One region of the Achromobacter seleniivolatilans genome, then DNA from elsewhere that is predicted to be linked to it. Evidence: predicted binding sites of a transcription regulator. Region 1 holds the regulator's gene; the other holds the start of a gene.
The links. The regulator FliA, encoded in region 1, starts transcription of late flagellar genes. The targets are predictions, from matches to a motif close to CTAAAGTTTNNNNNNNNNNNGCCGNTA.
Positions count from the first base shown of each region.

Region 1 (3,410 bases):
TATAAAACAACGAGGAATGGATATTCGGCAGCCAGGTCATGAACCAGTCAACCGAAAAAGGCAGCATGCCCTTGGGTGGCGAGCAACCGCGTATTTCGCGGTACAGGCGTGCCAGCCGGTCGTGACTGAGACTGGTTTCAGCCTCTAACACTTGCAGCCGCGCTCCTAATGTAATCATGGAGCTGGCGAGCAGGATGTCATCCGCTTCCTGCGATACGCTCTTGGTGGCCATTACACGTGTCCGAGTGGGGGATCGAGCGGCCGTCAGGCCAGTTCTTCTACAGGTTGCTTGGCCAGCAGGATCGTTGCGTGCGCTTGTTGCAGCGCACCACCCAATACATCATGGGTCAACGCAGACAGCAGGCTGTAATCGTCAAAGCGGAACCGGCAAAGCAGCGAACTGGAGCTAGCCAGCTTGACCAGCTGTGCTGGCGACAAACGCATCAAAATGTCAGCAACTTCGTTGCTGAACCCCAAACGGAACATCGATGCAGCGTAGTCATCACGCAACATTCGTTGCGCAAGTAACAGGTATGACAGATTTACCTCGCGGATATCTGCCAGCAATGAATTTTCGACTTGTTGCACGCCCTACTCCCTATCCCTATCCCACCCAAGGGGCTTGAAAACCAAAGGCGCCTGTAACTAATGTTTCCAGACTGCCCGCTGCATCCTGTTTTAATGCGAAATGTATCATTTGTTCGCAATTTAAGTAAAATTTACCACAGGTGATGTCATTTTCTATGACTTATATGACAAATCTTTGTTGATATTGCGCAACTTACGAAAACAGACACACCTTGACATATAAACCGCTGGACCAATCGAAGGCAATTTGCCAAATAGGCATTCAAAACAATGCGTGCTTAACGGAATGAAATATTGGCTTGTCCCGACAATGTCACCTTGCCGATCACGTAATCTTGGTAGCTTTAGCGCAGCCGCGCGTTTGTCGACAATGTCGCAAATTGACAACAATCGACGACGCGTCACGATGGACACCGCCTGACATTCCCGCAATGCCCCACGCAGAAGACAGCTTGGTCGAATATGCCCCGCTAGTGCGGAAGCTGGCCCTGCAATTGCTCGCCCGGCTTCCCGCCAGCGTTGAGCTTGACGACCTGATACAGGCCGGCATGATCGGTCTGCTGGACGCCGTAAGGCGCTATCAGGAAACCGCCGACGCCCAATTTGAAACCTACGCCACGACCCGTATCCGTGGCGCGATGCTGGACGAACTCCGCGGCCAGGATTGGTTGCCGCGCAGCGTTCGCACCAAGGCTCGTAAGATTGACCAGGCGATTCAGCAGTTAGAACAACGTCTGATGCGTGCGCCTACAGAAGCGGAAATCGCGCAACAACTTGAAATACCGCTAAACGAATACCAATCGTTACTGCACGACGCCCAAGGCGTGCAGATCGTCCATTACGAAGATTTCACGACCGAGCCTGATTCGGCATCCGGCCAATCAGACTGGTCCGCCACGCTGAACCACGGCTCCGCCGGCGGCAATCCGCTGGACTCGCTGCTGGCCGGCGATTTCCGCCTTGCATTGATACACGCTATCGACACACTTCCGGATCGCGAAAAGCTGCTGTTGTCGCTGTGTTACGAGCAAGGGCTGAATCTGAAAGAAATTGGCGCGATCATGAATGTGACTGAAGCCCGTGTGTGCCAGCTGCGTTCGCAGGCGACAGCACGGATTCGGGCCAAGCTGAAGGACCAGGCTTGGCATGCACTGCCCCAAGAAGGGCAGATCGCGCAGATTATTTAGGCGTGCGGCAAGTACCGCACGTTAGCGCGGACATCGTTTTGCGCAGCCTGGCCCCTGGCCCCCACTCTCTGTTCGCGGCCACGCCCGAACGCCCCCACCGATACGAAACGGAAACGCAATGACCGCTCACGACTCCCTGAATCAGGCAATTTCGGATTCTTACGACGAGACGCCTTACACGTCGTATCCGTTCGCACACACGGCCCCTGCGCACCTTCAATCTGTCGCCCGCCTGTATGGCCTGGAGGTACCGGCGCCTTCAACAGCGCGCGTACTGGAACTGGGATGCGCGGCCGGCGGCAATCTTCTGCCATTTGCCATTTCCAATCCACAAGCTCACGTAGTAGGCATCGACCTGTCTCCGATTCAAATCGCGGAAGGCCAGGCTCTTATCGAAAAAATGGGCGTGCGCAATCTGGATCTGCGAGCCATCAGCATTACCGATATCGACGCCTCTTTCGGGCAATTCGACTACATCATTTGCCATGGCGTATTCAGCTGGGTGCCGGTAGAGGTCAAAGCGGCAATACTGCGCATATGCAGGGAAAACCTGTCGCCCAATGGCGTGGCCTGCATCAGTTACAACACCTACCCAGGCTGGAAGGCTCTGGACGTGCTGCGCGATGCCATGCAACTCAATAGCTTCGGTACGCCATCGCCTGCTGAAAAGCTGGGCCGTGCAAAAGCCGTACTGACGTTAATGGAACAGGGGCTGGCATCCGATAACGCAATGCGATTGGGTCTTCAGGTTGCGGCGAAGTATCTGCGCCAACAATCGGATCACTATCTGCTTCACGAATACCTGGAGGCGGTCAACTCTCCATGCTACTTCGTGGAATTTCTCGCGACGGCACAAGAGGCGGGACTTGCCTATGTTGGTGATGCACAGCCGGAATCGTCGATACCGTCCAACTTCGGCGACAACGTGGCCGCACAGGTAGGGGCGCTGACTCAAGACGCACCGCGCGAATTGCGTGAGCAGTTTTTGGATTTCGCCATTGGCCGCCAGTTCCGCCAAAGCCTGCTGACACACGCCTCGCGTCAGCCAGGCATCCTCGCGCAACCCGAAGCAGGCTGCTTTGCCGACATGCACTTTGGTCTTCAAGTGAAGCCCGATGATTCGGCGGACGGCAATAAGGAACATGGTGTTCGACAATACCGCGCCAACAACGGTCGCGGCATCGGATCGCGCGACGCAATCTTCATTGCTATCGTTGAGCGGCTGCGCCAAGCATGGCCAGCAAGTGTTGCATTTGCGGACCTGATGCAAGACGCCAAGGCCCTGGCCCCTCAGCAACCAGAAGACACGTTGGCCGTCACTGTGATGATCCACCTGGTCTCCTTGCTGAATATTGGTTCCCTCTGGTATCGATTGGAGCCCCTGCCTTATGAAAAGAATCTGTCCAGCTCCCCCAAATTGATCCCCGGCGCCATGGCACTGCTACAAGCTGCCGATAGCGGCGACCTGCAGGTCGGCCACTACAACCTGTGGCACCAATTGGTTCGCCCTGGCAAAGATGCCGTCATCCATTTCGTCGCTCGCCGCTTGACGGGCGAAGTGGGGCAAGCCGAGTTGCGCACCCAATTGCGGGATGCTCTATTTGCCGGGAAACTTGAGCACCCCGACGGCTTGAC
Region 1 is NZ_CP132976.1:2,206,665-2,210,074, forward strand. Features, by position in the region: gene flhC (flagellar transcriptional regulator FlhC) at 1-232, opposite strand, end outside; gene flhD (flagellar transcriptional regulator FlhD) at 265-588, opposite strand; gene RAS12_RS09775 (RNA polymerase sigma factor FliA) at 1,020-1,775, shown strand; gene RAS12_RS09780 (methyltransferase regulatory domain-containing protein) at 1,894-3,410, shown strand, end outside.

Region 2 (3,410 bases), 2.4 Mb from region 1:
TCCTTCAGGCGAAACGTCACCGTCTGGTCGTACAGCGATTGCACAACGTAGTAACGGCTCTGCGACAGGTCGGCGTTGAATTGCACCTTGCTGCGCTTTGCGATTTCAGCCGGATCGGGATAGCCCGGCGGAATCTTGCCGGCCAGCGCCGTGTAGGGCAGCACGGGCAGACGCGATATTTTCGGTTCCAGCAGTAACTCCTGGCCGGCCTGGCTCAGCGTGAAAGCAATGAACTTCTTGCCTTCCTCGGTATTTTTCGCGCCCTCGATCAACGCAATGTTCGCCGGCACGATAGCGGTTTCAGAGGGGTAGACGAATTCCACCGGAAACTTGGAATACTTGCTGGACAGACCAAAGAAGTCGATGACCGGGCCCGCGCCAAACTGGCCATTGTTCACGCCGTCCGGTACGCCGAACGAGCGCTCTGTCACGGCGCTGCTGTTGCCCGACATGCGCAGCAGAGTGCGCCAGCCGTCATCCCAGCCTTCGCCTTGCAGAATGGTCTCTACCGTCAGGTGCATGGTGCCCGAACGGGAAGGCGACGTGATGCCCACGTGGCCGAACCATTGCGGTGCGAGCAAATCCTTCCACTCCACCGGGGCGGGTATCTTGTGCGCTGCGATATAGCGGGTGTTGTAGACAATGCCATACCCGGCCAATGCTTGGCCCAGGTACATGCCGCCCGGGTCATTGATGGGGTAATTGCCGATTTTGTCCGGCACGTCCTTGTTTGCTACATCGGATGACTTGGCCAGCAGCTTGTCGCGGCCCAGCACTTCAAAGGCGTCCGGCGCGCTGGCCCAGAACACTTCAGGCCGCTGGCCGGCGGGCGTCTCGCGCACATAGGCAATGCCAGAGACCGTGTTCTTGTTCAGGACTTCCAGCGTGATGCCCGGGTTGGCTTTTTCGAAGGCGGTCTTGTAGGCCTGGGTCAGGTCCTTGGGGAACGACGTAATCACCGTGACGGTGCCGGCAAGAGCCGGGGCCGCGCAAACGGCCAGCAACGCCCCTGCAAGGGCTGTGCGCATTGCATACATGGTTTGTCTCCGTAGTTTTAGATTTGTTCGGAGACAGTAAGGGCTGATCTGCTATGCGTCCAATCAGAAATTTTGATGCGCATCATCAGTGCGGGCGTCGTGAGCCGACGCCCGGTTGGGCGCTTTACGCCGTGGCGGACACGGTGCCGCCGCCTTGTGCGGCGGCCTTGGCCTGCTGGGCCATGACTTGGGCGATCTGCCCTTGAATCTGCATGGCCTGGGCATTGAGCGCCTTCAATTGCTGCGCCTTGATTTCAGGCGGCATTCCGCTGGCTTGGAGCTTGGCAATCTGGTCCATGACGCGCTTCAACTGCTTCTGCAACTCTTTGATCAGGCGGGTGAATTCGTCTTCGTTGTCTGTGCTTTCCGCCGCCTGGGCGCCACCGACTTTCATACTGCCCGCGTTGTTGACCCGGATTTTTCCGTCGGCAGTTACCGTGGTGGAGCTTTCGTTGGTCGCCGCCTTGGCTTCCTTGTTTGCCTGGATTCTTTCTGCCCACAAATCGGCAAGGCTGCCAATCCGGGACGTGCCGCTGATGGAATTGATGGCCATGATTGCTCCTGCTTCCTTGGTGGGCTTTCGGGTTTTCTCTAATACGGCAAGTTTGACTGGAAACTTAAACGTTGCCGCCCGTTCGCGGCCCCATTTACACTGGCGCCCGCTCATACCCAATACCTTCCCCGGGGAATCCATGTCCAATTCCTATTTTCCGCGCTGGCGCCTGGCGGATGACGCCGAGCCCGGCGTCATCATTGCGCCCGATGAACGGCTGTCCTGGCCCAAGAACGTCGCCATGGGCGCCCAACACGTGGTGGCGATGTTCGGTTCGACCGTGCTGGCCCCTTTGCTGATGGGCTTTGACCCCAACGTCGCCATCTTGATGTCGGGTATCGGCACCCTGATTTTCTTTCTGTTCGTCGGCGGCCGGGTGCCCAGTTATCTGGGGTCCAGCTTTGCCTTTATCGGCGGGGTAATTGCGGTCACCGGTTATGCAGGCGGCGGCGCCAACGCCAATATCGGCGTGGCGCTTGGGGCCATCATCGCCTGCGGCCTTGCGTATACGCTGATCGGCGTCATTGTCTGGATCGTCAATGCGCGTGCCGGCGGCGGCGCCAATTGGATCGATGCGCTGATGCCGCCTGTGGTGACGGGCGCGGTCGTGGCCGTGATCGGCCTGAATCTGGCGCCGATTGCCGCTAAAGGCGCGATGGGCTCGTCGGTTTTTGACAGCGTCATGGCGCTGGTCACGATCGTCTGCGTTGGCGGTATCGCGGTCTATACCAAGGGCATGGTGCAGCGCCTGCTGATCCTGGTCGGACTGATTCTGGCTTGCGTGGTGTACGCCATTCTTGCCAATGGCATGGGTCTGGGCAAGCCCATCGACTTCTCCGGCGTGGCCGCAGCCGCCTGGATCGGCCTGCCGCATTTTGCGGCGCCGGTCTTCAAGGCCGAGGCCATGGGGTTGATTGTGCCGGTCGCCATTATTCTGGTGGCCGAGAACCTGGGCCACGTGAAAGCCGTCAGCGCCATGACCGGCCAGGATCTGGACCGCTATTTGGGCCGCGCCTTTGTTGGCGACGGCGTGGCCACCATGGTCTCGGGCGCCGTGGGCGGCACGGGCGTCACCACCTATGCCGAGAACATCGGGGTGATGGCGGTTACGCGTATCTATTCGACGCTGGTGTTTGTCGTGGCCGCGCTGATCGCCATTGTGCTGGGTTTCTCGCCCAAGTTCGGCGCGCTGATCCAGACCATCCCTGGCCCTGTGCTGGGCGGTATGTCAGTCGTGGTGTTCGGGCTGATCGCCATCGCCGGCGCCCGGATCTGGGTGGTCAACCAAGTGGACTTCAGCGACAACCGCAACCTGATAGTGGCTGCGGTCACGCTGGTGTTGGGGGCGGGCGATTTCACCATCAAGCTGGGTGACTTCATGTTGGGCGGCATTGGTACCGCCACCTTCGGCGCCATCATCCTGTACGCGATCTTGCGCCGCCGCAAGCCCGCAACGGGTCCGGTATCCGGTCACTAATGTGATCAGGCGCGCGGGCGTGCAAGCCCGCGCGCAGCGGCCCGTGCATCAGGTGCGGGACAAACGGGTTGCCGGTTTGGCTCGTGATAGCTGGGCTGGCACGGCCTCAATCACCTGTCCCGACTGCGTTTTGAACACGGCGGTGGCCTCTGACAGGCGCCGCGCCTGTTCCTCCATCGCGGAGGCTGCGGCCGATGCCTCTTCGACCAGCGCAGCGTTCTGCTGGGTCACTTCATCCATCTGTGAGACTGCCAGGCTGACCTGGTCAATGCCGCTGGCCTGCTGGGTCGATGCGGCCGAGATTTCGCCCATGATGTCCGTCACACGCTGCACGGACGCCACG
Region 2 is NZ_CP132976.1:6,499,322-6,502,731, forward strand. Features, by position in the region: gene RAS12_RS29425 (ABC transporter substrate-binding protein) at 1-1,037, opposite strand, end outside; gene RAS12_RS29430 (FlxA-like family protein) at 1,162-1,590, opposite strand; gene RAS12_RS29435 (solute carrier family 23 protein) at 1,730-3,067, shown strand; gene RAS12_RS29440 (methyl-accepting chemotaxis protein) at 3,116-3,410, opposite strand, start outside.
Region 2: the regulator FliA is predicted to act here: its motif matches at 1,632-1,658, upstream of RAS12_RS29430 (FlxA-like family protein).